2 regions of the Clostridium septicum genome follow, and region 2 is predicted to be linked to the other one. Evidence: a T-box and tRNA genes for the amino acid it is inferred to sense, from the RefSeq annotation. Region 2 holds a T-box; the other holds one or more tRNA genes.
The links. A T-box is a leader RNA that pairs with one kind of tRNA and senses whether it is charged. The one in region 2 lies ahead of pheS (phenylalanine--tRNA ligase subunit alpha), so its partner is inferred to be a tRNA-Phe.

Region 1 (16,798 bases), 1.2 Mb from region 2:
CGCCCGTCACACCATGAGAGTTGGCAATACCCAAAGTTCGTGAGCTAACCGCAAGGAGGCAGCGACCTAAGGTAGGGTCAGCGATTGGGGTGAAGTCGTAACAAGGTAGCCGTAGGAGAACCTGCGGCTGGATCACCTCCTTTCTATGGAGAAATCTAGTTAACAAGATGATTAACTAGTAATAACTCAAAAGATATGGTATCTTAACTTCTGTTCAATTTTGAGGGATTTACCTCAAAACATGTGGGGGTATAGCTCAGTTGGGAGAGCACTTGCCTTGCACGCAAGGGGTCAAGAGTTCGAATCTCTTTATCTCCACCACATGGGTCTATAGCTCAGCTGGTTAGAGCGCACGCCTGATAAGCGTGAGGTCGATGGTTCGAGTCCATTTAGACCCACCATTGTTCTTTGAAAATTGCATATGAATTAAAACAACTTAAGTGAGAATCTAAATTTATAATTTAGTTATTCGAACTTACTCCTGAAAGCGTATGTGAACAGGAGTTTCAAATTAACAAAAGTTAATTGAGAAGTGACAACAAGCCAAGAATAATATTCTTTGTGAAAATAAATTAACTCTTTGTAAAAGAGAACCGTATAGGTCAAGCTACAAAGGGCGCATGGTGAATGCCTTGGTATCAGGAGCCGATGAAGGACGTGATAAGCTGCGAAAAGCTTCGGGTAGGCGCACATAGCCAGTGATCCGGAGATCTCCGAATGAGGAAACTCACATGGGAAACCCCATGTATCCTGTAATGAATAAATAGTTACAGGAAGGTAAACCCAGGGAACTGAAACATCTAAGTACCTGGAGGAAGAGAAAGAAAAATCGATTTTCTAAGTAGCGGCGAGCGAAAGGGAAAGAGCCCAAACCAGAGATTTATCTCTGGGGTTGCGGACAGAACATTAACAGGAAATTATAATTAATTGAATTTAACTGGAAAGTTAAGCCACAGAGTGTAATAGCCACGTAAATAAAAATTATAATAACTAAGTTCTGATCCAGAGTACCACGAGACACGTGAAACCTTGTGGGAAGCAGGGAGGACCACCTCCCAAGGCTAAATACTACCTGATGACCGATAGTGAAGCAGTACCGTGAGGGAAAGGTGAAAAGAACCCCGGGAGGGGAGTGAAATAGAACCTGAAACCGTGTGCCTACAACCGGTCAGAGCACCATATGAGTGTGATGACGTGCTTTTTGTAGAACGAGCCAACGAGTTACGGTATGTAGCAAGGTTAAGTACTTAAGGTACGGAGCCGAAGGGAAACCGAGTCTTAATAGGGCGAGTAGTTGCATGCCGTAGACCCGAAACCGGGTGACCTATCCATGGCCAGGTTGAAGCGGGGGTAAAACCCCGTGGAGGACCGAACCACGTTGCTGTTGAAAAAGCATGGGATGAGCTGTGGATAGCGGAGAAATTCCAATCGAACTCGGAGATAGCTGGTTCTCCTCGAAATAGCTTTAGGGCTAGCGTCGGATATGAGTAATGGAGGTAGAGCACTGAATGGGCTAGGGGGCGTATCGCTTACCGAACCTTATCAAACTCCGAATGCCATATACTATTAGTCCGGCAGTCAGACTACGAATGATAAGATCCGTGGTCAAAAGGGAAAAAGCCCAGATCGTCAGCTAAGGTCCCAAAGTGTAAGTTAAGTGGAAAAGGATGTGGGATTTCTAAGACAACTAGGATGTTGGCTTAGAAGCAGCCACTCATTGAAAGAGTGCGTAATAGCTCACTAGTCGAGAGATCCTGCGCCGAAAATGTCCGGGGCTCAAACTTACCACCGAAGCTACGGGCTCATCGTAAGATGAGCGGTAGAGGAGCGTCGTAATCGGGCTGAAGTCGTACCGTAAGGAGCGGTGGACTGATTACGAGTGAGAATGTTGGCATTAGTAGCGAGATGTGAGTGAGAATCTCACAGGTCGAAAATCTAAGGTTTCCTGGGGAAGGCTCGTCCGCCCAGGGTTAGTCGGGACCTAAGCCGAGGCCGATAGGCGTAGGCGATGGACAATCGGTTGATATTCCGATACCACTACAATCGTTATTATCGATGGTGTGACGGAGAAGGATAGGATGTGCTAGCGATTGGAAATGCTAGTCTAAGCGTTTAGGGAGTTGAAATAGGCAAATCCGTTTCAACAATCCTGAGGCGTGATGGGGAAGGCCATTAGGCTGAAGTATCTGATTCCATGCTTCCAAGAAAAGCATCTAGAGAGAGAAGTAGTGCCCGTACCGCAAACCGACACAGGTAGATGAGGAGAGAATCCTAAGACCAGCGGAAGAATTGCAGTTAAGGAACTAGGCAAATTGACCCCGTAAGTTAGCGAGAAGGGGTGCCTACGAGAGTAGGCCGCAGAGAATAGGCCCAAGCAACTGTTTAGCAAAAACACAGGTCTCTGCTAAAGCGCAAGCTGATGTATAGGGGCTGACGCCTGCCCGGTGCTGGAAGGTTAAGGGGAACACTTAGCGCAAGCGAAGGTGTGAACTTAAGCCCCAGTAAACGGCGGCCGTAACTATAACGGTCCTAAGGTAGCGAAATTCCTTGTCAGGTAAGTTCTGACCCGCACGAATGGCGTAATGACTTGGGCACTGTCTCAACTGCAAATCCGGCGAAGTTGTAGTGCGAGTGAAGATGCTCGCTACCCGCGATTGGACGGAAAGACCCCGTAGAGCTTTACTGTAGCTTAGCATTGAATTCCGATATTGTCTGTACAGGATAGGTGGGAGACTTGGAAACTAGGGCGTCAGCCTTGGTGGAGTCAACCTTGGGATACCACCCTGACAGTATTGGGGTTCTAACCGGACGCCATGAATCTGGTGACGGGACATTGTTAGGTGGGCAGTTTGACTGGGGCGGTCGCCTCCTAAAAAGTAACGGAGGCGCCCAAAGGTTCCCTCAGAACGGTCGGAAATCGTTCGAAGAGTGCAAAGGCAGAAGGGAGCCTGACTGCGACACCCACAAGTGGAGCAGGGACGAAAGTCGGGCTTAGTGATCCGGTGGTACCTCGTGGGAGGGCCATCGCTCAACGGATAAAAGCTACCTCGGGGATAACAGGCTGATCTCCCCCAAGAGTCCACATCGACGGGGAGGTTTGGCACCTCGATGTCGGCTCGTCGCATCCTGGGGCTGTAGTAGGTCCCAAGGGTTGGGCTGTTCGCCCATTAAAGCGGCACGCGAGCTGGGTTCAGAACGTCGTGAGACAGTTCGGTCCCTATCCGTCGCGGGCGTAGGAAATTTGAGAGGAGCTGTCCTTAGTACGAGAGGACCGGGATGGACTGACCTCTGGTGCACCAGTTGTTCCGCCAGGAGCATGGCTGGGTAGCTAAGTCGGGAAGGGATAAACGCTGAAAGCATCTAAGCGTGAAGCCCCCCTCAAGATGAGATTTCCCATAGCATAAGCTAGTAAGACCCCTTGAAGAACACAAGGTTGATAGGTCAGAGGTGTAAGTGTGGTAACATATTTAGCTGACTGATACTAATAGGTCGAGGGCTTGACCAAAATAAAACGGAAAAATTCATATGCAATTTTCAGAGAACATTCTCTGAAAAAGGTAACTCAGTACAGCTGAGTGCTTTCCACCAACCAAATCTTAGATTTGGGGTGTCAATGGATCTGGTGATGATGGCGTAGAGGAAACACTCCTTCCCATTCCGAACAGGAAAGTTAAGCTCTACAGCGTCGATGGTACTGCACGGGAGACTGTGTGGGAGAGTAGAACATTGCCAGGTAATGTGGCTCGATAGCTCAGTCGGTAGAGCAGAGGACTGAAAATCCTCGTGTCCCTGGTTCGATTCCTGGTCGAGCCACCAGGTATGGCGCTATAGCCAAGTGGTAAGGCAGAGGTCTGCAAAACCTTTATCCCCGGTTCAAATCCGGGTGGCGCCTCCAAAAAACCTACAAGTTTGACTTGTAGGTTTTTTATTTATTTAGAGTTTTTAAATATATTTTCCGATATATTTAGTAAATCATTTTTATAATTAAAAGATAATTTACTACCTATGGGTAAAGTTACATTAGGGTAGCTATGGCCAATAGGAAATCCTTTTATAACTGGAATTTTTAATTGTGATAATTTTTGATTTATAACTTCATCTATATTAAACTCAGCAGAGTTTTTATTTTTAGAAGTACAATTTGTAAAGTCACCTAAAATAATTCCTGAAGAGTGTTTTAATTTACCAGAATATATAAGCTGTGTAAGCATTCTATCTATAGCATAAGGGCTCTCATCTATTTCTTCAATTAGCACAATAGAGTTTTTAAAATTTAGTTCATAAGGAGTTCCAATAGATGAACAAATTATACTAAGATTACCACCCACAAGTTTTCCATTAAAATTATTTTTATTAATATAAGTAATTTTATTATTACTAATTTTCTTTAAATTATAGAAGTTCATATTATGATTAGTTAAAGTGTTTATAAAATAATCTTGAGTAACAGAGTCCTTAAAATTAGAAGTTATCATAGGAGCGTGAAATGTGGCAAAATTACATTTTTTAGATATATAATTAAGAAGAAGAGTTATATCACTATAGCCACAAAAAGGTTTTGGATTTTGCTTAATAGTTTTAAGGTTTAAATAAGGAATCATTCGCATAGATCCATAGCCACCTCTGAGGCATAAAATAGCATCTATAGAATTATCAATAAACATATCCATTAAATCTTCAGCTCTATTAGAGTCAGTTCCGGCTAAATAACCATATTTATCATAAATATGCTTTCCTTTTTTTACGTTAAAGCCTAACTCTTCAAATTCTAATATCTTTTTATCGATTATATTAGGATCTTCAGCCGAAGCAGGGGCTACTATTCCTATAGTAGAAGAAGGGGATAGAGGATTTAATTTTAACAATATAAATTCACCTACTTTAAAGTATTAATATTACAATATACTATAAAAAAGAAAAAGCTATTACTTTAAGTAATAACTTTTTTATAAGAATAATTTAACTGAACATTCCTTTTTTATATAGTATAAAAGCTGTAACACCTGTAAGAACTGCTGTTATTATCATTGTAATGTTAAAACCAGCAGGATTTTTTAATAATGGCATTTCAACAAAGTTCATCCCAAATATTCCACCTATAACTGTAGGAATAGCCATTAAGATTGTAACAGAGGCTAGAATTTTCATAACTATATTTAGATTATTAGATATAACAGATGCAAAAAAATCCATTGTACTAGCAAGAATATTACTATATATTTCTGTCATTTCTATAGCCTGCTTATTTTCTATAATAACATCTTCTAAAACATCTTTATCATCTTCATACTTTTGCATTATTTCAAGTTTAAGCATTTTTTCTAAAGTTATTTCATTAGCTTTTAGAGAGGTAGAAAAATAAACAAGAGATTTTTCTAGTGAGTGCAATTGAATAAGTTCTCTATTTTTCATTGATTTATGAAGTCTTTTTTCTATCATTAAACTTTTTTTATCTATTTGTCTAAGATAAAGTAAATAATAAGTTGATATTTTATTTAATATCTGTAGTATAAATCTTGATTTTTTAAATGAATAAAATGATTTTACTTTACCATTTATAAAGTCAGTTAGTATTCTACTATTTTTTAAACATACAGTTATTAATTGTTTCTCTGTGTGTATTATAGCTAGAGGGTATGTATCATAAGTAAGAGAGTTGTCTTCCATTTCAGTAAAAGGAATATCCACAACAACTAAAACACAACCATCTTCAATATCTATACGAGATGTTTCTTCATCATCTAAAGGAGCTTTTAAAAATGAAAGAGGTACTCCTGTTTTTTTAGATATTAATATTAATTCTTCATCAGAAGGAGCAATAATATTAATCCAACATCCTTGCTCTAAATTATCTAATATTTTTAAGGAAGGATCTTGCTCACTTCTGCTTTTATAAATTTGAATCATTTTATATAACACCTCCGACACAATTATACTATTAAAAAGATAATTATAACAGAATAAAATTAATAATGAAAAGCATTACCATTTGAAAAATAGAGATACTTAAAGATATATTTAGTAAAAGGCTATATTCTTTAAAAAATCAATATTAAACTTTTAATAATTGAGAATTTGGAGATTAATGAGGATATTTTGACATGGATAAAAATTAAAATAATTAGTATAATCACAATATTGTTCTATAAGAAAGATATAATGCAAATATGGGGGATTTTTTAAAATGATGCATAGAGAAGTTATTGCACGAAAAAAGGTTTCTGTAATATCTATTTCAGTAGTACTAATCACAGTGGTTTTGTACATATCACAAGCTATTAAAATTGCAGGATTAGATAATCATAAAGTAGGTTATTTAATTAAGAGTTTATTAGTAGTTTTTACTGTAGTTATTTTATTAAAAGAGTTAAAAAGCTGTGGATTAGCATATAAGCATTCAATAATAGCAGGAAAATTGATAATAAATAAAATAAGTTTAAAAGAAGAGAAGAATTTAGAAAGCATAAAAATACAAGATATATTATATATAGGTAAAAAATGTGAAATTCCTAAGGAGTATTCTTCTATTAGAAGTTATAAGAAATATTTGTGCAACAGAATAGGAAATGATATTTATTGTTGCGTTTATAAAAGTGGAAATAAAATAAAAAAGTTTAACTTTCAACCAAGCCGTTCATTTATTGAGAGAATAATAAAACATGGTGCATTAAGTTGTAAGTTAAGATAAATATAAAAAATAGGCTTCCAGAAGGAGGCCTATTTTTTATAAAATTCATTTTTAACTTCATATAAAAGATTTTCATTTTGTATAATATCTAAACCAGTAAAAGCTAGAGCTTGAGCGGCTTTTATGCTTTGTTCTAATGCATAATCAGAAATAGTTGCATCAGCAAAATCCTTAGTCCCATATTTTATAGCATTATTTTCTATTATTGATATATATGGATGAATACAAGGAACAGTTTTACTAACAATTCCTAAGCTTAACCCAGAATAAACATCTCTAGGTTCTGATATATTTATAGTTCCACTTTCTTTAAGATTATGACTAAATAACCTATTCAATGTTCTGTTTGTAATAAGCTCTTCATTTTCAGGTTCGTATAAAGACATAGAGTATTGAACCCTAATCAATTTTGATACATAAATAATTATCTCACGTAATTTACCCTCTGCAATTTTAGCAATATCCATTTCTTTGGCTCTTATATAAAATTTAGCCTCTGATTCAAGAGGCAAAAGCAATGGTGTGAAGCCACCTTGAGATAATATAGAATTGACTTCTACATCTTCAGGGAAGCCTTTTAAAAGCGAATTTAATATATTAAATGTTAATAGTATACCATCTAATGAGGTATAGCTTCCTTTATTAAGAAAACTTAAACCGCTATTTCCTATAAATTTAACACTTAAAGGAATGATTGCAGATGAGCTTCCACTTTCTGACGTAATTATATCAGGATGAGCTAGAAGTACTACATCAATATCAGCAAATACACCTTGTTTTACCATTACAGATTTAGTTCCGCCAAGATATTCACCAGGACAGCCTATTACAATTACACTACCTCCTGCTTTATCAATAACATTACCTAGTGATATAGCAGCAGCTATAGAAGTAGCGGATAATAAATTATGTCCTGTTATATGTCCTTCTCCAGGAATAGCATCATATTCACATAAAAAGCAAACTTTAGGATGCCCACTTCCTTTAGTAGCATAAAAAGAAGTAGATAAATCTAAAAAATTGTTGTCAACATTAAATCCATACTTTGTTAATAAATTAGATAAATATTTGCAACTTTTAATTTCATTATAACTATCTTCAGGGTTATCATATAAATATTTACATAAGTCAAATATATCATTACGACATGTAGATAAATAAGAAATAATTTCTTGTTTCATATTTTATTCCTCCCAAATTATTTTCAATATTATTTTCCCTTAAAAACCGAATAATATTTATTAATTTTATGTTTCCCCAAAAGTATAAAATTCATTACATATGGTCAGAATTAAGATAAAAAAGAATAGGATGGTTTTATGAAGATTAAATTTAAAGATATTCAAAAAGGTAGAAATGAAAAAGTATGTTTTGTATGTAGAAATCAAGAGGAAAATGGTATAATTATAGCAAGAAAATTAATTTGTAAAAGTTGTCAGAGTAAGATATTAAATGCTAATATAAATAGTAAACAATACGATTTTTATAAGGACAAGATTAAAGAGGCTTTAACTAGCAAATATAATTTTCAATTTTAGATATTAAGGAGAAACAATGGAAAAAGGAAAGTTTATAGTATTCGAAGGTGGAGATGGATCTGGTAAGAGTACTATTTTAGAAATGATATACAATTATTTAAAAGAAAAAGGTATTGAATGTGTAAAAACTAGAGAACCTGGTGGTATTAAAATATCAGAGGATATAAGAACTATAATATTAGATACAAACAATACAGAAATGGATAGCAGAACAGAAGCGTTACTTTATGCCGCAGCAAGAAGACAACATTTAGTAGAAAAGGTTATAGTGGCATTAAATGAGGGGAAAATAGTTTTATGTGATAGATTTGTTTATTCCTCTTTGGCTTATCAAGGATATGCAAGAGGTTTAGGAATCGATGAAGTGTTTACGATAAATAAATTTGCAATTGAAGAATATATGCCAGATTTAACTATTTTATTTGATGTAGACCCACAAATTGGCTTAGATAGAATTGCTAAGAATTCAAGTAGAGAAGTAAATAGATTGGATTTAGAAAAATTAGATTTTCATTACAAGGTTAGGGAAGGTTATGAAATAGTATATCAAAATAATAAAGATAAAATAATAAAAATAAATGCTGAAAAGTCTCTAGAAGAAGTTTTCGAAGAAGTGAAAACATTAATTTTAGATAGCATAAAATATTAAATCATATATTATTTTTAATTTAAATATAGGAGTTTTATGATAAAATAATATTAGGTATTTAAAATTAAAGGGGAGGGATTTTTATGAAATTAGTAATAGCAATTGTGCAGGATGATGATGCTATAGATTTAGTGGATGCTATAACAGAAGCCGGATTCAGAGTTACAAAACTAGCTACTACGGGGGGATTTTTAAAATCTGGAAATACTACTTTAATGATTGGTGTGGAAAAGGAAAAAGTACAAAAAGTTATAGAGGTTGTAGAAGATATTTGTAGAACTAGAAAACAAATGATAGCTACTCCAGCGCCTATATCAGGAAATGCAGATATGTATATGTCATATCCAATAGAGGTACAAGTTGGAGGAGCGACAGTTTTTGTTGTAGATGTAGATCAATTTGTTAAGATATAGGTTAATGGAGGTGTGCAATGAGGAAATTTATAGGTCATAGTAATATTATTAGCAGTTTTGAAAAAAGAGTAAACGAAGGAAACTTATCTCATGCACATCTTATTGTAGGGGAAGACGGAATTGGAAAGAGCAACTTAGCTAGGATATTTGCTCTTAAAATCTTAGGTAAGGAAGATAATAAAGAGTATATTGACATAATAAATTATAAATCACAAAAAAGCTCATTTGGAGTGGATGAAGTAAGAGGAATAATAGATGAGGTTAATAAAAAGCCTTTTGAGGGAGATAAAAAGGTAATAATTATTTACCAAGGAAACAAATTAACTACTCAAGCTCAAAATGCTTTATTAAAGACAATAGAAGAGCCTCCTAAAGGTGTTTTTATCATACTTCTTTGTGAGAGTTTAGAACTAATACTAGATACAATTAAATCTAGATGTCAAATATATAAATTAACTCCTATATCTAAAAATGAAATAGTTAAGTATATAGGGGAAATAAGGTCCGATATTAATGAAAGTGAACTTTTAGCTAGTATTGCATATAGTGAGGGGATTCCAGGAAAAGCAGAGAGATTTTTAATGGATGTAAGATTAAAGGAGCTACGAGAACTATTATTGGACTTGCTTAAATCATTATCTATAAATGATGGTGAAGTTTTACTAAATTTTGAGGAAAAGATGTTGAATTATAAAGATAATAAGGAAGAAATACTAAACATTTTAGCCTCCTTCATAAGAGATTTAATGGTTTATAAAGAAGTTTATGATTATAGTGTAATAATAAATGGGGATAAAATAGAAGAGCTAAAACAACTTTCTATGGAAATGTCTTATAAAAAGTTGAATAGCTTATTAGATAAAATAAAAGAAGCAAGAATTAACTTAATTAGTAATTCAAATTTTGCTATAACCATAAGAGTGATGCTTATAGGTTTTATGGAGGTTTAAAAATGATAAAAGTTGTGGGTGTAAGATTTAAAAAAGCAGGAAAGATATATTACTTTGATCCAAAGGATTTAGATATAAAAAAGGAAAATTACGTTGTAGTTGAAACAGCAAGAGGAATCGAATTTGGAGAATGTGTAATTGGAGTTAAAGAAATTCCGGAAGAAGATATAGTAGCACCATTAAAAAGTGTTATAAGAGTGGCAGAACAAGATGATATTGATAAGCATAAAAATAATAAGTTAAAAGAAAAAGAAGCTTTAAATATATGCCTTAAGAAAATAGAAGAGCATGGGTTAAACATGAAGCTAATAGATGTAGAATATACTTTTGATAATAATAAAGTAATATTTTATTTTACAGCAGATGGAAGAGTTGACTTTAGAGAATTAGTAAAAGATTTAGCTACTATTTTTAAAACAAGAATAGAACTTAGACAAATTGGTGTTAGAGATGAAGCTAAAATGTTAGGTGGATTAGGACCGTGTGGAAGAACTATGTGTTGCTCTTCATTTTTAGGCGACTTTGCATCTGTATCAATAAAAATGGCAAAGGAGCAAAATTTATCATTAAATCCTACTAAAATATCAGGAATTTGTGGAAGACTTATGTGCTGTTTGAATTATGAACAAAGTACATATGAAGATATAAGAAAAAGATTACCTAAAGTTGGATCTATTGTTAAGATACCTGATGGACAAGGAGAAGTTATAAGTAACAATATAGTAAAAGAAAGTGTTAAGGTTAAATATAAGAGGGTAGATGAAGAGGTAATAGAAGAATTTAAGATTGAAAATGTAGAAATTATAGAGGGAAGCTATGAAGATTCTATAGATGAATCAGATATTAAGCTTGAAATAGAATTACCTGAAGATAAAAATTTAATTAAAAACCTTATAAAGGACAATTAGGAGGAATGGAAGTGAAGTCTTCATTAAAAGTTTATAATCTTAATACACAGAATGACATTATGGCTATAAGAGAGGCTATAAGCAGTAATGAAGGAATCATTGCTTGTGAAGTTAGTATATCTAAAAAAGAAGTTAGTATTGTATATGATAATAGAGTTATAAATATAGATAGTATAATTAATTCATTAGAGAATTCTGGATATAGTGTTGAATAGATAATATGGTAAATATTATTAGATATGTTATTTTTAACTCTTTAAAAATTGAAATCATTGTGCTAAAATAGAGAGGAAATAAATTTCATATTAATTAGGAGGTGCTAATTATGGCATTCGTAATTCAAGATTCATGTGTAAACTGTGGTGCATGCGCTGCAGAATGTCCAGTTAATGCTATAAGCCAAGGAGATACTCAATTCGTTATAGATGCAGATACTTGCATAGATTGCGGAAACTGTGCAAATGTTTGTCCAGTAGGAGCTCCAGTTCAAGAGTAATGTACATGAGAAGAACCGTCGATTAAACGTCGGTTCTTTTATTTTTTACAATTATTATTATAAAAATGAAAATTATTTTAATAATAATACAGTATTATTATTTTTAAAGTATAATGAACTAGTTTGAATAGATCTAGTATTATATTTTTTTATATTTTTCATATGCGATAAAAATTTATGTGGACCATCTAAATAAGGATATTCATCCATATTTCTATAAAACATAGGTATTATATATTTTGGAGTTATATCAAGTGTCAGTTTGGCAGCATCAATACCGTTTAATGCAAAATGCCCGCCTATTGGAATAAAAAGAAAATCTAAATTTTTAAGCTTACTAATAAGTTTATTATCTAAAATATGTCCAACAGTGCCTAAGTGACAAAGTTTAAAACCATCTATATTAAATAAATAAATATTATTTTCACCTCTTTTAAATCCATTCATATTATCTTTATAAGAAGTATATCCGTCTATAGTTAAATATTCATTGGCAAAGGAAGAAGTATCATTAATTATAGTACATTCCTTAGTTATATATTGTTTAAGGCTTTTATTATTAGGGGTATGGCTTAAAGTAATTATATCTACATCAAAATCATAATTTTTTTTATTAGAAATAGCCTCTAATGGGTCTATTAAAACTCTTTTACCAATAGAGTTTTTTAATATAAAGGTAGTACTACCAAACCATTCAATTTCCATATTAATCTCCTTTATAAAAGTTAATATAATTATTGTTTCAAAAATTATTTAAAATAATTCAAAATAATAGGATTTTATATTAGGGTTAACAAAATAAGGAGTTTTAATAGAAATGGTTGTTATATGAGTGCAATGGACATAATAAAAGTAATACTATATAATAAAAGTCAAAGAAAGTCAAAATGAAAATAAAGTTTAAAAAGGTGAAAATATGGCAAGAATTTCAGATACAATAGAAAGTTTTATAAAGGATATGATAAACGATAGAAAAGAAAATAAAATACTAATTCAGAGAAATGAGTTAGCAGATAAATTTTCTTGTGCACCGTCACAAATAAATTATGTATTAACTACTCGATTTACTTATGAAAAGGGATATTTAATTGAAAGTAAAAGAGGTGGTGGGGGATATATTATTATTACTAAGATAACTTATGATAATAAGGAAAGGCGATTAGATTTAATTAATAATTCAATAGGAGATAGTATTACATATCAAGGTGCCATTTCTATATTGGATCATCTAATTGAATCTAAAACAATTACAAGAAAAGAATACGAAATAATGAAAATATCATTAAATGATAGAACGTTAACTAGTGTAATAGATAAAAATAGAGTAAGAGCAGATATATTAAAAGGAATGATAACGATAGTTTTATCATAAATACTAGATATGAATATGTTTATTTGGTAAAGGGTTCAAAATATAATTTAGGGTATGGAGGTATATATATGATTTTTGGGAGGTTTACAGAAAGGGCACATATTGTGTTAGTAGAAGCTCAAAAAGAATCGCAATATTTTAAGCATGGTTATATAGGTACAGAGCATATTCTTATTGGATTGCTTAAAGAAGGTGGGTATGCAAGGGAAGTTTTATATGAAAATGGAATAACTATTGAAAGAGTTAGAAAAATAATAGAAGATTACTTGGGATTTGGCGATGATGATATATCAGTAGGAGAAATGCTTTTAACGCCAAGATGTAAAAGATTATTTGATGATAGTTTAATTAAAGCTAGAAATTTTAATCATAATGCAATAAGTCCTGAACACATTTTATTAGCTTTAATGGATGATGTAGAAAGTGTTGCACATACTACATTATCAAATTATAAAGTAGATTTTAAACTTCTAGAGCAAAAGCTAAATCAATATTTATTAGGAAAAGATTTTAATGAGGTAAATCTAGAAGAAAAAAGAGAAAATAAACCTAAGAAGAAAACAGTAAAAACTCCAATGTTAAATCAATACGGTGTTGATTTAACTTTAATGGCAAAAGAAGGAGCTTTAGATCCTGTTATAGGAAGAGAGAATGAGAATCAAAGGGTTCTAGAGATTCTATGTAGAAGGATAAAAAATAATCCTTGCCTAATAGGTGAACCAGGAGTTGGGAAGACAGCTGTAGTAGAAGGTTTAGCTCAAAGAATAGTAGATGGAAATATTCCTGAAATACTTAAAAATAAATCATTAATTTCTTTAGATTTAACATCTATGATAGCAGGAGCTAAATATAGAGGAGAATTTGAAGATAGATTAAAAAAAGTAATGGAAGAAATTAAAAGTAGAGAAGATATAATTATATTTATAGATGAGATTCATACCATAGTTGGTGCGGGAGGAGCAGAAGGTGCTATTGATGCAGCTAATATACTTAAGCCAGCCTTAGCTAGGGGGGAAATAAAGTGTATAGGGGCAACTACTATAGAGGAATATAGAAAGCACATAGAAAAAGATTCAGCCTTAGAACGAAGGTTCCAACCAGTAAGCATAGGAGAGCCTTCAAAAGAGGAAACTTTAGAAATATTAAAAGGGCTTAAAGATAAATATGAAGCACATCATATGGTAGAAATAACTGATACTGCATTGGAGTCAGCAGTACAGCTTTCAGATAGGTATATAACTGATAGATTTATGCCTGATAAGGCAATCGATTTAATTGATGAAGCCTCTGCAAAAGTTAGGATAGAGAATCTTATAGCTCCACCTAGTATAAAAGAAATAGAATTAAAGATAGAAGATATAGAAAGAGAAAAAGAAGAGGCAATAAGAGGGCAAGACTTTGAGAAAGCTGCTAATTTAAGAGATAGAGAAAATGAATTAAAGAAAGAATTTTTGGTATTAAAGGATGATTGGAAAAATCAAAGTTATAATAATAGATGCGTAGTAAACGAAGAAAATGTAGCTAATGTAGTATCTTTATGGACCAATATACCATTAGAGAAGTTAACACAAAAAGAGTCTCAAAGACTTTTGAATTTAGAAAAAATTCTTCAAAAAAGAGTAATTGGACAAAAAGAAGCTGTAAGAGCTGTAGCAAAAGCTGTTAAAAGGGCAAGAGTTGGATTAAAAGATCCAAATAGACCAATAGGGAGTTTTATATTTTGTGGACCAACTGGAGTTGGAAAAACAGAATTATCTAATGCATTAGCAGAAGCAATGTTTGGAAGTGAAAAAAATCTAGTTAGAATAGATATGTCTGAATACATGGAAAAACATGCTGTATCAAGGCTTATAGGATCTCCACCTGGATATGTAGGATATGATGAAGGTGGACAATTAACAGAAGCAGTAAGAAGAAATCCTTATTCAGTAATATTATTAGATGAAATAGAAAAAGCTCATCCAGATGTGTTTAACATACTGCTTCAAATTATGGAAGATGGAAGATTAACAGATGGTAAAGGTAAAATAGTAAACTTCAAGAATACTATTATAATAATGACATCTAATATAGGAGCACATACTATAAAAAAACAAAAAACCGTAGGGTTTGAAATTAACAGAGATAAAAATGAAACTGAGTATGAAAAAATGAAAGAAAATATTATGCAAGAAATAAAGAGAGAATTCAAGCCTGAATTCATAAATAGAATAGATGACATTATAGTTTTTCATCAGTTAGATACAGGGGATATATTAGAAATAGTGAATATAATGCTAAATAATACTATAACAAGACTAAAAGAAAGAAAAATAACTATAAATTTAGATGATGATAGTAAAAAGTTTTTAGCAAATAAAGGTGTGGATATAAGCTATGGAGCTAGACCGTTAAGAAGGATTATAACTAAAGAATTAGAGGATAAATTAAGTGAAGAGATGTTAAAAGGATGTATAAAAGGTGGAGATCAATTAGAAGTGTATTGTGATGGAGCATCCTTGTGTTTTAAGCATATTTCATAGTAGATTATATATTTTTAAAAAGTGGATTTATTAAATCTACTTTTTTTACTTTCTAGGAAAGAATAAAGTTTCCTAATTCCAAATTAATTAATGTTTTAGAGGAAAGTGATGTCAAAAGTAGCACTAAAAATAGGGTATTATATATGAACTTTTATATAAAATACTTTAATAATAGGTATTAAAGTAGGTAATAATAAATTTAATTATTTATATTAAATTTATTTATTAAATAGTTTAATAATAAAAATTATTATATAAAAATAGTTGAAATTTAAATTTAAAATGATATAATATAAACAAGATTTATACCCCCTAGGGGTAAGGAGGCTTTGTATGAATAAAGAAGTTAAAGAAAAAGAATTAATTATAATTGGAGGAGGTCCGGCAGGATTAACTTCAGCTATATATGCAACAAGAGCCAAATTAGATATGTTGTTACTAGAGGATAAAATATTGGGAGGGCAAGTAAGAAACAGCTATACAATAGAGAATTATCCAGGGTTTAGAAAAGTTTCGGGTACAGAGTTATCAGATTTAATGCAACAACAAGCAGAAGAATTAGGTGCTGAAATAGATGAATTTGATGTTATAGAAAATGTTGATTTTAGTGGTAAAGATAAAATTGTAGAAACTGGAGATTATATATATAAAGCAAAAGCTATAATAATTGCTACAGGCGCAAGTCCTAAAAAATTACCAATTAATAATGAAGGAAAGCTTTCAGGAAAAGGAATCCATTATTGTGCAGTATGTGATGGAGCGATGTATGAAGGGAAAGTAGTTGCTGTTGTAGGTGGCGGAAATGCGGCTTTAGAAGAAGCAATATTCTTAACTAAATTTGCTGAAAAGGTAATTATGATAAGAAGACATGATTATTTTAATGGAGAAAAAGCTACTATAGAAGAAGTTAAAAATAATCCTAAAATAGAAATTATGTTTAATTATGATTTAGTTGAAGCATATGGTGAAAACTTTTTAGAGAAAGCTAAAATTAAAAATACCAAGACAGGTGAAGAAAAAGAAATTAATTTAGATGCTATCTTTGGATTTATAGGAACAGAACCTAAAACAGAGATGTTTAAAGAGTATATAAATCTAACTCCAAATGGATATATTATAACTGATGAAAGAATGAGAACAAATATAAAAGGGGTATATGCAGCAGGAGATGTTAGAGATAAGCAATTTAGACAAATAACAACTGCAGTATCAGATGGAACAATTGCAGCTTTAGACTCAGAAAAATATATTATAGAAAGAAG
Region 2 (16,798 bases):
TAAATAATGTTTCAATAACTTTAGTCATTGTAATAAAACCTAATAAAACTCCCACTGCAACTACTATTAAAACAGGAATATTAAATTCTTTTACAGCATTTACTATTGGATAATACATACCTATCATAATTAATATAAATGATCCACTAACTCCTGGCAAAATCATTGTTGCAGCTGCTACAAATCCAGCTATAAGTAATATTATTATAGTTCCAATTGAAAGTTCTGATACAACTTTAATAGCACCTTCTGCCTCTCCCACAATTCCCATTATAGCTAATAAAACAAATGCTATAACAAACCAAACATAGTTTGATTTGTTTACTTGGCTTTCTGTAGCCTTTTTAAATATTAAAGGTGCACTTCCTAATATAAGACCTATAAAAAATAGATTTGTTTGGGAAGGATAGTTATCTAATAAAAATGTTATTAAATTGCTAAATGCTAATATTCCAATAGCTGCTCCAATTGCTAATTCAGCTAAAAATAACCCATTTTTCTTCCAATCTTTGAAAAAGTTAATTACTGAAGATATAATTTTATCATATATCCCTAAAACTACTGCCATTGTTCCCCCACTCACTCCTGGTATTATATTAGAAATACCAATAGCCATCCCCTTTAACATGTTTATTAAATTTTTCATTAACTACTCTCCTTTATAATAAATAATATTTTATAATAAAATAAATCCGATTATAATTTTATCATATTTTGGAATTATTTTGCATATATTCATATAATATTTACTTAATTGAAATGTATATATATTAAAAAGAGAGAATTCTATTATCTAGAAATTCTCTCTTTTCATATTAATTATTAAATCTTTATCTTAAAGTTGCACCTAATTTATATTCAAGACTTCTTAATATTTTATCATGAACTTTATTTACATCTTTATCAGTTAATGTCTTTTTCTCATCTCTATATGCTATTGCATAAGCTATACTCTTTTTACCTTCTGGTATTTGAGCTCCTTTATAAATATCAAATAACTTTACTTTTTCAACTAGATTTCCTCCAGCTTTTCTTATTGTATCTTCTATTTCTTGAACTAAGACTTCATCATTAACCAATAACGCAATATCTCTTGTTACTGCCGGGAACTTTGGAAGAGGTTTATAACTCTTTGTAACTTCTGCATTGTCAAATAAAACATCTAAATCTAACTCAGCTATATAGCAATCTATATCTACCCCATATTCTTCAGTTACATCTGGATGAATTTCTCCTAAAACACCTGCTTTAGATTTTCCTACCATTAATGCTGCTGTCTTTCCTGGATGATAACTTGGATTTTCAGATTCTCTTACATATGAAACTTTAGTTACACCAAGTCCATCTATAACATTCTCTACTATTCCTTTAATGTGTAAATAATCACATTCACCATATATTCCTATAGTTAATACATTTCTTTCTTTAGGTAATTTAGTTTCATCTTCATTTGGAATATACACCTTTCCAACTTCAAATAATCTTACATAATCATTATTTCTTGAATAATTTCTACCTAAAGATTCCATCATAGAATGAATAGTTGTAGTTCTCATTACAGAGTAATCTTCTCCAAGTGGATTTTTAATTTTAACTACATTTCTAAGTTCACTATCCATAGGTAGCTTAATTTTATCAAAAACCTTTGGTGAAACAAATGAATAACTTATTGATTGATTAAGTCCACTTGAAATCATAGTATCTATTACATTTTCTGTTAATAATTCACTTTTATATTTAGGCTCTCTTTCTGTTGAAACCTTAAATATAGTTGTAGGAATGTTATCATATCCATATATTCTTGCTATTTCTTCTGCTATATCTTCTTTAATTGCTATATCAATTCTAAATGTTGGAATAGTTACAATTAGATTTTCTCCTTCTATAGCTGTATCTAAATCTAAAGAATCTAAGCATCTTTTCATTTCTTCCTTAGATATATCTGTTCCTAAGAAAGTATTTATCCAATTTGAATCTACTTTTATACTTCCAATTTCTTTTTTATTATTATATATATCAATTGTGCCTTCCATTATTTCACCGCACTCTAATTCTTCAATTAAAGCACAAGCTCTGTCTAAAGCTAAAGCAGCTAAGTTTGGATCTATATCTTTTTCAAATCTTGATGAACTTTCGGTTCTTAAATTTAATTTCTTTGCATTAACTCTTATATTAGTACCATCAAAGTTTGCACATTCAAATACAACCTCTTTAGTATCTTCCTTTATTTCTGAGTTTAATCCACCCATTATTCCAGCTAAAGCTATTGTATTATTATCATCTTTTATACATAAAAAGCTTTCATCTAATTCTCTTTCTATTTCATCTAAAGTTGTAAACTTTTCTCCTTGATTAGCTCTAGAAACAACTATCTTATTGCTTTTTATTTCTCTCTTGTCAAAAGCATGCATTGGTTCCCCTAATTCAAGCATAACGAAATTAGTTATGTCTACTATATTGTTTATAGGCCTAACTCCAGCTTCTAAAAGTCTTTCTTGCATCCATGATGGTGATGGAGCTACCTTTACATTCTTAACTCCTCTTGCCATATATCTTCTGCATAGGTCATCTTTAACTTCTACTTTTAATTCATCATTAATATTAGCTGAATTTTTAACAACATAAGTAAAGTTTGGCATCTTATAAGTGGATCTTATTGTAGCAGCTGTTTCTCTTGCCATTCCTAAAATACTTAAACAATCAGGTCTATTTGATGTTATTTCAAAATCTAAGATTGCCTTATTAAGGCCTAAATACTTTTTAATATCCATACCTACAGGAGCATCTTGTGGTAAAATCATTAAACCATGTACTGGTTCATCTCCAGCTATTCCAAGCTCCTCTTCTGAGCAGAACATACCATTTGAAACTATACCTCTTAGTTTGCCTTTTTTAATTTCTGTTCCATCTGCAAGTATTGACTTATGAAGAGCTACAGGTACTATATCCTGCTCCTTCATATTTGTTGCAGCTGTAACTATTTGTATAGTTTCTTCAGCTCCTATATCAACTTGGCATATCTTTAATTTATCTGCATCTGGATGCTGAGTTATATCTACAATTTTACAAGTTACAACATTTTGAATTGTATCTCCTTGTATTATTACCTCTTCTACTGCTGAACCTGATAAAGTTAATTTATCTCCTAATTCTTTTGCATCTATATTTACTTCTACATAATCTTTTAACCAATTAAATGGTACCTTCATCTTTTTTACCTCCTACTAAAATTGATTTAAGAATCTCATATCACTTTCGTATAATAATCTAATATCATCTATTCCATACTTAAGCATAACCATTCTATCTACACCAAATCCAAAAGCAAAACCACTATAAACCTCAGGATCTATTCCACAATTTCTTAAAACTTGAGGATGAACCATACCACAACCTAATAGTTCTATCCAACCACTACCTTTACATACTCTACAACCTTCACCTTGACATACAAAACATGTTGCATCCATTTCTGCTGAAGGTTCTGTAAATGGAAAGTGATGAGGTCTAAATTTAGTTTTAACCTTATCTCCGAACATTTTCTTTGCAAATAATTCTAAAGTACCTTTAAGATCTGCAAAAGTTACTCCCTTATCTATAACTAACCCTTCCATTTGATAGAAAATTGGTGAGTGTGTTGCATCAACGGCATCTGATCTATATACTTTACCTGGTGCAATCATCTTTATCGGCGGTTGTTGATCTTCCATTACTCTTATTTGAACCGGTGAAGTTTGAGTTCTTAATACTAAATTATCATTTATGTAGAAAGTATCTTGTTCACTTCTTGCTGGATGATTCTTAGGTATATTTAAAGCTTCAAAGTTATAATGATCTAGCTCTACTTCTGGACCTTCTTCTACTGTGAATCCCATTGAAATAAATATATTCTTCATACTTTCTAATGTTAAATCTAATGGATGTCTTTTACCTATAACATTTTTTTTACCTGGAAGAGATATATCTATTACCTCTGATGCTAACTTAGCATTCTTTTCTTTTTCCTTAATTCCTTTTGAAGTTTCTTCAATTTTATCCTCTACTTCTTTTTTAATAACATTTACAAGTTTACCTACAACTGGTCTTTCTTCAGCTGATAAAGCTCCCATGCCTCTTAATATAGTAGTTAATTCTCCCTTTTTACCTAAATACTTAACTCTAATTTCTTCAAGTACTACACTACTATTAACTTCTTGTAACTCTTTAAATGCAGCTTCTTTAATTGCTATTAGTTTTTCTTGCATTTTCATATCCTCCTTATTTATTAATTAATACTAAAAACAGTTTTAATTTAATAATTAATTTTGCGTATAAAAAAACTCCATCCCATAAAAGGGACGGAGTATCCGCGCTACCACCCTAATTAGTTTTAAAGATATACATGCTTTAAAACTCAACTTAATTAAAATAACGGTATTACCGCTAGCAACTACTCTAATTTCATAGCTAGAACTCCTGAGTGAACTTCAATATAAATCTATTTTGAAGTAGCTTTCAGTCTAAGACCACTTCTCCCTGAAAAATTCATTATATCTACTCTCTCATTCACTGTCTTTACATATTTATTTACAATTCATTATACAAATAAAGCTAATTAAATTCAATAGAAATTTTTATATAATCTATTATTGTAAGTTTTGTCTAACCTTTTCAAACAATATTATAGATGTGGCAACTGCAACATTTAACGATTCAGCACCACCAGGCATAGGAATTTTCACTTTCTTATCTGATAAAGAAAATATTTCTTCACTTATACCATTTCCTTCATTTCCAACTGATAAAATTACTTTTCCTCTTAAATCTTCCTTAAAAAAATCTTTTGATTCTTCTAAAGATGTTGAAACAAGACTAAAACCTTCATTTCTTAACTTATTTAAAAAATTTAAATTTTCATCTTCATATATTATTGGTACATAAAAGATAGAACCCATAGTTGATCTTATAGTTTTATCATTATATATATCTACTGTGCCTTTAGTTAATATTATTCCATCTACTCCTGCTGCATGAGCTGTTCTTATAATAGTTCCTAAGTTACCTGGATCTTGAACCTTGTCACATAAAAGGTAGAAATCACCATTTATTTCCTTAGGCATTTCTCTATTCTTTACTACTGCAACAACACCTTGAGGATGCTCTGTAGAAGTAAGTTGTGATATTAGATTCCCACTAAGAACATATATTTTACTATTTTTATCAATATATTCACTTAAATATTCATTTAACTTATTTTGTGATTCTTCTGATAGAATAATATATTCAACCTGCATATTAGCTTTAAAAGCTTCTTCTATAAGCCTAAACCCTTCGATTATATATTTACCTTCTTTATTTCTATTTTTCTTTTCTTTTAACTTCTTAGTTGCTTTAAATAAAGCATTATCCTTACTTTCTATATAAATCAATTTGCACCTCGTTAATTTAATTTAACAATTACACCTTCTAATTTACTTAAGTCTTCAGCTGAACCAATAGCAACTATTACATCCTTAGCATTAACTTTATCTTGTGCTGATGGTGTTAAATTAATTTCATCACCATTTTTAATAGCCATTACATTTATTCCATATTTACTTCTAAGTCTTAATTCGTCAAGAGTTTTTCCGTCCCACTCATCTAATGCTTGTATTTCCATAATACTATAATCTGGTGAAAGCTCTATATAGTCTACTATACTTGCTGAAACTAAATTGTGTGCAACCCTTACTCCCATATCCTTTTCTGGAAGCACAACTCTGTCTGCACCTATTTTATATAAAACTTTAGCATGTAAATCACTATGACCCTTAGCTATTATATATTTAACACCTAACTCTTTAACTAATAAAGTTGCCATTACACTTGCTTGAATATTTGATCCTATAGTAACTACTGCAACATCAAAATTTCTTAATCCTAAAGATCTTAGGGCATTTTCATCTGTTGCATCCAATTGAACTGCATGAGTTACACTATCTGAGATTTCTTGTACTAAATCTCCATCCATATCTATTGCTAATACGTCATTTCCTAAAGCATATAGAGTTTTTGCTACTGAATGACCAAATCTTCCTAATCCTAATACTACAAATTGTTTATTTGCCATAGTTTTCTCTCCTAACCAATTAAAATCTTTCCTTCTGGATATTTATACCCTGATTTCTTTCTTCTTCTTGTTAATGCTAATGCTACTGTTAATGGACCAACTCTTCCGAAATACATCATTAACATAATTAATACTTTACCTATCTTACTTAAGTTAGGAGTCAACCCCGTAGTTAATCCTACTGTTCCAAAGGCAGAAGTTGTCTCATATAGTAAGTCCATAAATGTTGCTCCTACTTCTGTATAAGATAACATCATAGTTACTACTATTATTAATCCAACACCTATAAATAACAAAGCAAATGCTTTATATACTAACTCTTTAGAAAAGCGTCTTCCAAACACCTCAGTATCTTCTCTTCCCTTTATAACAGAAATTACAGTTAAGATTATTATACCAAATGTTGATGTTTTTAATCCCCCTGCTGTTGAGCCTGGTGATCCTCCAATAAACATAAGTAAAATAGTTAAGAATTTACCTGCCATTGTCATATCTGCAAGTGGAACACTATTAAAACCTGCTGTTCTCGGGCTTACAGATGCAAAAAAAGCGTTTAATACTTTATCTTTAAAATTCATACTTCCTAATGTAGCAGGATTTCTAATTTCAAATATAAACATTAATATTGTTCCGCCAAATATAAGTACTAAAGTCATTAATATTACAATCTTAGCATGTACTGTTAATTTTTTCCCACTTTTATAGTGATATATTTCAAGCCAAACAGTAAATCCTATACCACTGATAATTATTAATGCACTTATAACTAATATTATAACTACATTACTAGAATATCCAACTAGACTATTCCCAAATAAATCAAACCCAGCATTACAAAAGGCTGAAATGGAATGAAATATGCTATAAAATATCCCTGTCTTTAATCCATACTGTGGTATAAACTGTGTTGACATTAAAAGAGCTCCAAAAAGCTGAACTGCAAAAGTAAATCCAAATACATATCTAACCATACTAACAAGCCCTTGAAGGTTAAATGTATTCATAGCCTCTTGCATTACTAATCTTTCTCTTAATGTAATCTTTTTTCCTATCATAATTGCAATTAAAGTAGTAAAGGACATAAATCCTAAACCACCAATTTCAATTAACATCATTATAATAGTTTGACCAAAAGTACTCCAATGAGCGCTAGTATTTAATGTTACAAGACCAGTAACACAAACTGCTGAAGTTGATGTAAATAATGCATCAAGAAAATTAGTGCTTTCTTTACTAGCTGATGAAATTGGTAAGGATAAAATAATACCACCTAATAAAATAAAACTTAAAAAACCTAATGCTAAAATTTGTACTCCATTTAATTTTATCTTTTTCTTTAATTTAAACCGCATATACTCACCTCAAAGGTATTATGTAAATTATTATAGTTATAACTCTTTAACTATTATACACTATTTTGTATAAAGTATAAGGTGTTTTTTGAAATTTTTATAAATAAAAAATGCGACCTTTAGGTCGCATTATTATTACTTGTTTAATTGGCTTTTAGCTACTTCTACTAAGTCAGCAAATGCCTTTGGATCATTTATAGCTATTTCTGATAACATCTTTCTGTTCATATCAATTCCAGCTAATTTGATTCCGTTTATGAATTTTGAATATGAAAGACCATTCATTCTTGTAGCAGCATTTATTCTTGCTATCCAAAGTCTTCTAAAGTCTCTCTTCTTTAATCTTCTTCCAACGTAAGCATTTCTTAAAGCTCTGATTACTGATTCATTAGCAGTCTTAAATAATCTGCTTTTTCCACCGTAATATCCCTTTGCAAGCTTTAAAACTTTTTTATGATTCTTACGAGCGTTTACTGCTCTTTTAACTCTTGCCATATTTTAATCCTCCTGTAAACCTATATTATAGATATGGTAATAATTTCTTCATTGCTTTTTCTTGAGTTGTTGAAACATAAGCAGCTTTTCTTAAGTTTCTCTTTCTCTTAGCACTTTTCTTTGTTAAGATATGGCTCTTAAAAGCTTTAGCTCTCTTAAGTCTTCCAGTACCTGTCTTCTTAAATCTTTTTGCTGCACCTCTATGTGTCTTCATTTTTGGCATGATAAAAATCCTCCTCTCAGATTATGCTTTTTTAGGGCCTAAAATCATTGTCATATTTCTTCCTTCTTGCTTAGCTGACTTTTCAACTATGCAAACATCTTCTAGTTTTGAAGCAAAATTATCAAGGATTTTCTTGCCTAGATGTCCTAATTCTGCTTCTCTACCTCTAAATCTAACAGTAACTTTAACCTTATCCCCGTCTAATAGGAACTTTCTAGCATTTTTAGCTTTAATTGCTATATCGTGTTCTTCGATGTTAAGACTACATCTCACTTCTTTAACACTAGTAATTTTTTGTTTCTTTTTGGCTTCTTTTTCTTTTTTAGATTGCTCATATATAAACTTACCTAAATCCATTACTTTGCATACTGGTGGCTTAGCACTTGGAGAAATCATTACCAAATCTAATTCTCTCTCCTCAGCAATCTTAAGAGCTTCAGTAGTCGCTATAACTCCTAATTGACTTCCATCTGAATCTATAACTCTTACTTCTTTCTCTCTTATATTTTCATTAACAGAATAATTTTTATTAATATTATTCACCTCCGATAAAGTATACCAATGAAAAAACACTGTATAATAAAAAGGACGGCATTCGCCGTCCTCATTATCCTATATAAACTAGATTTATAACTAGTTATCACTCGATAGATAATTACCTTACTAAGCTTTGCCGTAAGGTGAGAAACGGCTGTGTTTCTTCTTGACAAAACTTATTCTATCACCAATTAGTTTTTCTGTCAATATATTTTAAAATTTTATTTTTTCTATACTGCAAAGATTACAACCTTCACAATATTTAACTCTATCAGTAAATACATTAACTATGGTATCTAAAAATTCATTATTAATACAATTTTCCTTACCATGTATAATAATCTTTTTAGGCGCATTGGTTATAAGTCCGCTAATTATAACATCTTCCATTTTTGCATCATTATCTATTTTACACTCTGCCAATTCTTTTAAAAACTCTTGAAATATGTTATTTCCCAAATGATCTGTTATTAAATAACCTCCTCCATCTTTTATAAATATATCTACCTCTTCTAATTTACTTTCTTGAATTTCTACAAAGTATTTTAATAATTTAACAAATTCTTTATACTCTTTTTCTACCATATAATTTTCTATTACTTTATCTATAATATTTTCAATATCCCCCCTTAACTCTTTCATCCTAAAAGTAATAAATCCATCTATGTTTATTTCAAAGTTTTCCTCTAAACATTCTTTAATCTTTTCTATTACCGAATTCATTTTATTCATACAATAAACAAGATTTTCATCATTTACAGCTTCTTCACACAACAATACTTTCATTATTTGATCTTCCACTTCTAATACCTCTTCCTGTTTTAAGAAAAAATAATTATCTATTAGAAAATCAAACATTTCCTTATCTTTATATTTTTCAATTACAATTTTATATAAAATATTACTTATATATAAATTAATAATGTTCTTTATTTTTTCATTATAATCATCGTCATCACAAAGAACCTTAACAATATGAGTATTTAATTCAACACTTTCAACAACTCCAATTGTTACGTCTTTTTTCTTAAGAATAGTCCTTAAATCCTGAATCTCTCTAATAAAATCTAGGTCATCATTATATACAAGCTTTAGTACGATCATGGATTACACTCCCTTCTTAATATTAGTATGTATTAATTTTTTTACTCTATTCAAAATTATTTTTATAAAATAGTTTTATTTCAATTATAAATAGATTAAAATCAAAATATAATATACGTAAGGGGTAATAACATGTTTTGCTTTATAGATTATAGAACTACGAAAATTGAACGTGAAAATCTTCAGCGCTTAGATTTTAATTGTATTGAAATACCTAAATGTAAAAACTTATATCCAGCTATAGATGGTCATGTAGATATACAATTAAATATTTTAAATATAAAATCCAAGGAAGTAATAATACATAAAGATATTGATGAGTCTTTTAAACTAAATCTTTTAAAACAAGGAATTAGCTATATAGAAACTAACAATTCACTTTCTCCTAAATATCCTAATGATGTACTTATAAATGCCTTAATTCTGGATAATTACTTTATACATAATTTAAAATTTACAGACTCTAATCTTTTAAAGACTCAAGATAATAAAATTAAAATACATGTAAAACAAGGTTACACCAAATGCTCATGTCTCCCTATAAATGAAAAAGCACTTATCACTAATGATACATCCATATATAAAGAGCTTACAAAAAATGATTTTGATGTTCTTTTACTTCCACCCGGTGATATCTCTTTGCCTGGTCTAAATTATGGTTTTATAGGTGGAACTGGTGGAATGATTTCTAAAAATACTATAGCCTTTTTTGGAAGCTTAGATAATTATTTATATGGTGAAAAAGTTAAAAGCTTTTTATATAAATATGATGTTTATCCAATATATCTATCAGAAGGAAAGCTTAATGATAGAGGTAGTCTCTTAATACTATAGCTATCTTATATAGTACGTTAATAAATAATAAATGTTGATAAGAAATATTAACTAAAATATTTCTTTTAAACTACATTCTTTTCTTTCTATATAAGATAAAATTTCTTTTATATCTTTATATTGACAATTAGCCTCTTTTTCTATTTTTCCTAATATTGATTTAAGTTCACAAAAGATATTTTTTCTATCTTTTGTGTCTTTATTACCTCTTCCTAATTTATCACAAGTAAATATAAGCATTAAATCTTTTATATTATTAGTATCAATAAGTCCTTTCATATCTCCAAAAGGTAAGTTCTTATCTATATAAATATGATGCATATGAAATTTAACTAACGTCTCTACCCTTAAATTAAACCTTTTATCACTTGATACTAATGAAAGTATATCTCTTACTATGTTAGCGCCTGCTGTATCATGATCATAAGATCTCCATCTTCCTCTAATCCATTTTGTGTTTGTTACCTTACCTACATCATGTAAAAGAGCTGCCCACATAAAACTCCTTTTATCATCAGCAAAATTTGAAACTTCTGCTGCTTTATCTGTAACCATACATGTATGATTCCATACATTTCCTTCTGGATGAAACCTTTTTTCTTGTTCTATCCCTTCTAACTTATTTAATATATTGAATTTGCTTTCTTTAAATTCTTTATCATTTCTAATTGAATTAATAAAATATGATGGAAATTCTTCACATTTTAAAATATTATCTAATTTTTTAAAAACTTCTTCATCATTCATTTTACTACCTCCTCATAAGTTATAATAATATTATTTCATTTAATTTAAAAAATTATTAAAAGTATGTATCAAAATTCTTTAAAAAGCATAAATATATAATATAAACAATTTAATAAATGATTATGGCGCTATAGCCAAGTGGTAAGGCAGAGGTCTGCAAAACCTTTATTCATCAGTTCAAATCTGATTGGCGCCTCCAAAGTAAAAATAGCTAGTGAACTTATCACTAGCTATTTTTCATATATACATCAGCACTTAATATTATATATGTGATGCCTTTCATAATTAATCTTTATTACAATATACTTTCACTATTTTAGTTTTCCTTGTTTAAATAAAGTCTTGCCTTTTTAACTGTATTTTCTGTATTTGTATATATCCACTCATAATCAACATCTGGTATAAATACATCTACTTTACAGGTACTATCATCTAACCACACAATAGCTTCCCCTGTATCTACAACTTTAAACTCTCCCATATCTTCTATATCTAGATAAGAACCATACGGCACGTCTTCTGGCATTGCTATAACATTTTCTCCATGATCCTTTAAAGGAACTCCTATTCTATCATTATGTCCACCTTGAAGTGAGTCATTAATATTTGTATAGTAAGTTATATAAACCGTTATGTCTTTATAATTAGCTTTCTTAGTTTCTTCCTTTACAGTTTCAACCTTTGCTGACATCTCTGATATTACTCTTGGATTTTTAGCTTCGATTTTTTTTGGTGTATTTTCTATAGTACCCGGTGATAAATTAAATAGAAACATTGCTAAAGTAAGTACACCTAAATTCTGTAACATATTATAATTACAACTCCTTTTTTAGTCTTATATATTTAAGAGGTTTATTATTTACATATTTTACTATATATTTCTTTGCTATTACAAACCTCTATATTTTGTATAAAAATAGTTTAAAATCTATATTGCTTATTTTTTACAGTTTTTCTATATTTTATACAATTTTATAAGATATATTTTAATTTAAAGTACATTGCTTTTATCTCTCCTAAGACTTTTTTCGACATCTTTTTTTTACGAGTTCAAATTATAACATATTACTTAGAATTGAAAAGTGGTTATTATAGCTATTAATTAAAATTAAATTTATAAAACTCCCTTTGTTAACGTTTTTTTGAGTTTTTTCTACTAAACTATTTTTATTAATTAAATTTTTTTGCTCTAAATTGTATATTTTCGCAAAATTCAAAGAGTTAGAATTATTTCAAAAAATTAATTCTAACCCTTTAAATATCTATTTTATTTAGTTTTTATTTTCTCTAAAAGATCTCCTATTTCTTCACTTGTAAATTTATAAGATTTATTACAAAAATGACATTTTAATTCTTCTTCTTTTCCATCATTATATATTTCACTTAGTTCCTTTTCACCTATAGATATTAGAGCCCTTTCAACTCTTTCTCTAGAACAATTACATGTGTATTTTGGTTCAATTTCCTCTAAAATCTTTAAATCCATTCCTTCAAAAATGAATTCAAGAACCTTTTTTATATCTCCATGCTCTTCTAACATTTTTGTTATTGATGGTATTTCTTCTAATCTATATGTAATTAAATCTGCTAATAATTCATCTGCATTAGGCATCATTTGAATTATGAATCCACCAGCTACCTTTATTGATAAGTCTCTATCTACCAAAACTCCTAAAGAAACAGCTGAAGGTGTTTGTTCTGATACAGTAAAATAATATGCTAAATCTTCCCCTATTTCTCCTGTTAATATAGGAACTTGCCCAACATATGGATCTTTCATCCCTAAATCTTTAATAACAATAAAATCTCCATCTTTTCCAATGTATCCACCAACATCTAATTTTCCTTTTTCATTTAATGGCAAATTACCATAAGGATTTCCTATAAACCCTTTAACCTTAGCGCCTTCATAAGCAGTTACAGTTATTCCCTTAGCTTCTCCACCACCATTTATTTTTAAAGACATTACTTCTTTTTCAGATTTTAATGTTATTCCCATTAAGGCTCCTGCTGTTAACATCCTTCCTAAAGCTGCTGAAGCAACAGGTGTACATTCGTGAATCTTACTTCCTTCATTTACTAAATTAGTAGTCTCTCCTGCTATAATTCTTACCATTCCATCTTTCGCTGTTGCTCTTATAATTTTATCCATAAAATTTACCTCCAAACATTTCTAATCTTAATTTGTAACTTTTTTTACTACATACATTATTCTTTCACTTTTATCTGATACATTCTCTTTAGAATATCCAGAACATTTCTCTAAAACTTGTAAACCTACCATACTTAATATAGATTCTAAATAAGATTCCTTATAAGCTCTTTCTAAATGCTCCTCTTCAAATCTTTCATAAAACTCTCCCTTTTTTACGAAAAAAGTTAAAAACATACTTAATAAATTATCTTCAAATGTATTTTCCCAAGTATAGAACACTTCTTCTTCACTATATGTATAAATATTATTCCCTAATATTTCTGATAATTTATAATAAGAATTTATATCAAATATAAAAATTCCTTCATCGCTTAAATGTTCTTTTACTCCTTTGAAATAATTTATTAAACTTTCTTCTTCTATTATATAGTTTGTTGAATCTAATACTGAAGTTATTAAATCGAACTTTCTATTTAAGCTAAGTTCAGCCATATCTTGACATATAACTTTGCACTTTACTCTTTTTTCTTTAAACTTGTCGAAAGCCTCTCTTAACATGTCTTCTGAAAGGTCTACTGCATAATTATCTTTAAAGTATTTTGCAAGTCTTACAGTAACATTCCCAGTTCCACATGCAATATCTAAATAATTAGTAAAATCTACATTATATTTAGAGCAAACCTCAATAATTCTATTAACCATTTCATCATAATTAATATCCTCATTAATTAGTTCATCATATATTTTAGCAAATTCTCCGTATGCCATATCTCTCCCCCGTGAACTATTTTTATTTCTATTTATATCAATTTCTACAATTATATTAAAGGTAAATTTTACTTTAGTCAAATAATTATTTTCTTCCTAATATTTCATCATTAGTTGGAATCTTTAATTCTTTTTTTCGTTTAGTCATAATTCCACCAATACGCCCTGTTTCTTCTGCTGTAAGGCTTCCCCATCCATATTCATCAACCTTATCCTTTAAACCAAGCTCATCTGCAATTTCATACTTTATCTTTTCTCTAAGTATCTCTGCTGCTGATAATTCTTTATTGGATTTTAATTTAGATTTTATTATTTTTTTTAATGGTGTTTTACTCATAATATATACCCCCTAAAAATTAATATTTATATTTTTCCCAAAAGAGCATCTATTATACATCCCATTAATTTTTATAACATTTAACAAAATCTTAGACTTTTTCTACTTTTTGTATATATTAATAGTAAAGTATTGAACTTTTTCAGATATTTATCTATAGTAATAGTATGGATAATTTGTAATATTAATACTATTAACACAATTAATGATTGGGGGAATTAATAATGTACAATGTTGCAATTGTAGGGGCTACAGGCAATGTAGGTAGAAAATTTTTAGAGATTCTAGAGGAAAGAAATTTTCCTATAAAAAATTTATATCTTTTTGCCTCAAAAAAATCTGCAGGATCAACACTTAAATTTAAAGATAAAAATTTACTAGTTGAAGAAACCTGTGATGAAAATATTAAAAATAAAAAAGTGGATTTTGCTTTATTTTCTGCTGGTGGCAGTGTCAGCTTAGAATTTGCTCCAAAATTCGCTTCTTACGGTGCTATAGTAATAGATAATTCCAGTGCTTGGAGAATGGACAATGATGTACCTTTAGTTGTTCCTGAAGTCAATCCCGAAGATGTTAAATGGCACAAAGGAATTATAGCAAACCCAAACTGCTCTACCATACAAGCTATGGTTCCATTAAAAGTACTTTTGGATAATTACGGAATAAAGAGAATTATTTACTCTACTTATCAAGCTGTATCAGGTGCTGGAGTACAAGGAATAGCTGATTTACAAGATGGTTTAAAAGGAACGCCACCTAAAAAATTTCCTTATACTATAGCTGGAAACTGTCTTCCTCATATAGACGTATTTTTAGATAATGGCTATACTAAAGAAGAAATTAAAATGATTGAAGAAACAAGAAAAATTTTTCATAATCCAAACTTAAAAATTACAGCTACTACAGTTAGAGTTCCTGTATTAAATAGTCATAGTGAAAGTATTAACATTGAACTAGATAAAGAATATCAATTAAAGGATGTTTTTAAATTATTTAAAAATACTAAAGGTCTTACCGTATATGATGATGCTAAAAACTTAAAATATCCTACACCTATTATGGTTTCAGGTAAAGATGAGGTCTTTGTTGGAAGAATTAGACGAGATTTTAGTGTTAATAATGGAATTAACCTTTGGGTAGTTGCTGATAATATCAGAAAAGGTGCTGCCCTTAATGCAGTTCAAATAGCTGAATTACTTATTAAAAACAGCTAAAATCTTCATATATATTAAGGAGGGTTTTTAATGACAATTTTTAAAGGATCTGCAGTAGCTATTATAACACCATTTAATAATAATGGTGATGTTAATTATAAAAAGCTTGAGGAATTATTAGAATGGCATATTTCTGAAAAAACAGATGCAATAGTTATTTGTGGTACTACAGGAGAAGCTACTACTATGTCAGATGAAGAAAAAAAAGAAGTTATTAAATTTACTGTTAATATCATCAATAAACGTATTCCTGTTATAGCTGGAACTGGTAGTAACAATACAAAAGCTGCTATAGAAATGACTAAATACGCTGAAAACGTTGGTGTTGATGGAGCTTTAATTATTACCCCATATTATAATAAAACCACTAACAAAGGGTTAATTAAACATTTTACAGCTATTAATAATGAAGTAAATATTCCTATTATACTTTATAATGTACCATCTAGAACTGGAGTAAATATTACTCCAAATCAACTTCTAGAACTTTCTAGGCTTAATAATGTCGTTGCTATAAAGGAAGCTAGTGGAAATATTAGCCAAGTAATTAAAATGAAATCATTATGTAAAGATAATATAGATATATATTCAGGAAATGATGATCAAATAATTCCTATATTATCAGTAGGTGGTTTAGGGGTAATTTCTGTATTAGCTAATATTATTCCTAATACAGTTCACAATATGACACACTCTTATCTTAATGGTGATGTAAAAAAAGCTTTAGAACTTCAATTAGATTCATTAGATTTATGTAATAGTTTATTTATAGAAACTAACCCTGTTCCTATCAAAACAGCTTTAAATCTAATAGGAATGGATGTTGGACAACTTAGACTCCCTTTATGTGAAATGGATTCTAGTAATGAAGAAACTCTAAAAAAATCACTAAAATTTTATAATTTATTATAAGGAGATTATATGATAGAAATTATTTTAAATGG

Region 1: it has a tRNA-Phe gene. The T-box ahead of pheS (phenylalanine--tRNA ligase subunit alpha) is inferred to sense a tRNA for this amino acid. The anticodon was not compared.

The regions. Positions count from the first base shown of each region.
Region 1 covers NZ_CP023671.1:1,958,101-1,974,898, forward strand. The annotation lists rRNA gene CP523_RS08710 (16S ribosomal RNA) at 1-143, shown strand, start outside; tRNA gene CP523_RS08715 (tRNA-Ala) at 246-321, shown strand; tRNA gene CP523_RS08720 (tRNA-Ile) at 325-401, shown strand; rRNA gene CP523_RS08725 (23S ribosomal RNA) at 601-3,505, shown strand; rRNA gene rrf (5S ribosomal RNA) at 3,619-3,735, shown strand; tRNA gene CP523_RS08735 (tRNA-Phe) at 3,741-3,816, shown strand; tRNA gene CP523_RS08740 (tRNA-Cys) at 3,822-3,895, shown strand; gene CP523_RS08745 (S66 peptidase family protein) at 3,930-4,865, opposite strand; gene CP523_RS08750 (magnesium transporter CorA family protein) at 4,960-5,907, opposite strand; gene CP523_RS08755 (hypothetical protein) at 6,185-6,688, shown strand; gene CP523_RS08760 (zinc-binding metallopeptidase family protein) at 6,718-7,869, opposite strand; gene CP523_RS08765 (sigma factor G inhibitor Gin) at 8,008-8,226, shown strand; gene tmk (dTMP kinase) at 8,243-8,875, shown strand; gene CP523_RS08775 (cyclic-di-AMP receptor) at 8,959-9,288, shown strand; gene CP523_RS08780 (DNA polymerase III subunit delta') at 9,306-10,238, shown strand; gene CP523_RS08785 (PSP1 domain-containing protein) at 10,241-11,146, shown strand; gene CP523_RS08790 (heavy-metal-associated domain-containing protein) at 11,158-11,361, shown strand; gene CP523_RS08795 (DUF362 domain-containing protein) at 11,472-11,642, shown strand; gene CP523_RS08800 (MBL fold metallo-hydrolase) at 11,715-12,347, opposite strand; gene CP523_RS08805 (CtsR family transcriptional regulator) at 12,559-13,014, shown strand; gene CP523_RS08810 (ATP-dependent Clp protease ATP-binding subunit) at 13,083-15,536, shown strand; gene trxB (thioredoxin-disulfide reductase) at 15,870-16,798, shown strand, end outside.
Region 2 covers NZ_CP023671.1:3,160,150-3,176,947, reverse strand. The annotation lists gene CP523_RS14640 (DUF368 domain-containing protein) at 1-646, opposite strand, end outside; gene pheT (phenylalanine--tRNA ligase subunit beta) at 831-3,209, opposite strand; gene pheS (phenylalanine--tRNA ligase subunit alpha) at 3,225-4,244, opposite strand; T-box leader at 4,331-4,558, opposite strand; gene CP523_RS14625 (TrmH family RNA methyltransferase) at 4,626-5,408, opposite strand; gene CP523_RS14620 (potassium channel family protein) at 5,420-6,088, opposite strand; gene CP523_RS14615 (TrkH family potassium uptake protein) at 6,100-7,440, opposite strand; gene rplT (50S ribosomal protein L20) at 7,576-7,935, opposite strand; gene rpmI (50S ribosomal protein L35) at 7,961-8,158, opposite strand; gene infC (translation initiation factor IF-3) at 8,180-8,701, opposite strand; gene ytxC (putative sporulation protein YtxC) at 8,909-9,799, opposite strand; gene CP523_RS14590 (DUF6873 family GME fold protein) at 9,932-10,633, shown strand; gene CP523_RS14585 (HDIG domain-containing metalloprotein) at 10,685-11,380, opposite strand; tRNA gene CP523_RS14580 (tRNA-Cys) at 11,505-11,579, shown strand; gene CP523_RS14575 (hypothetical protein) at 11,697-12,188, opposite strand; gene hslO (Hsp33 family molecular chaperone HslO) at 12,648-13,532, opposite strand; gene CP523_RS14565 (class I SAM-dependent DNA methyltransferase) at 13,560-14,303, opposite strand; gene CP523_RS14560 (alpha/beta-type small acid-soluble spore protein) at 14,389-14,640, opposite strand; gene CP523_RS14555 (aspartate-semialdehyde dehydrogenase) at 14,865-15,854, shown strand; gene dapA (4-hydroxy-tetrahydrodipicolinate synthase) at 15,885-16,766, shown strand; gene dapB (4-hydroxy-tetrahydrodipicolinate reductase) at 16,776-16,798, shown strand, end outside.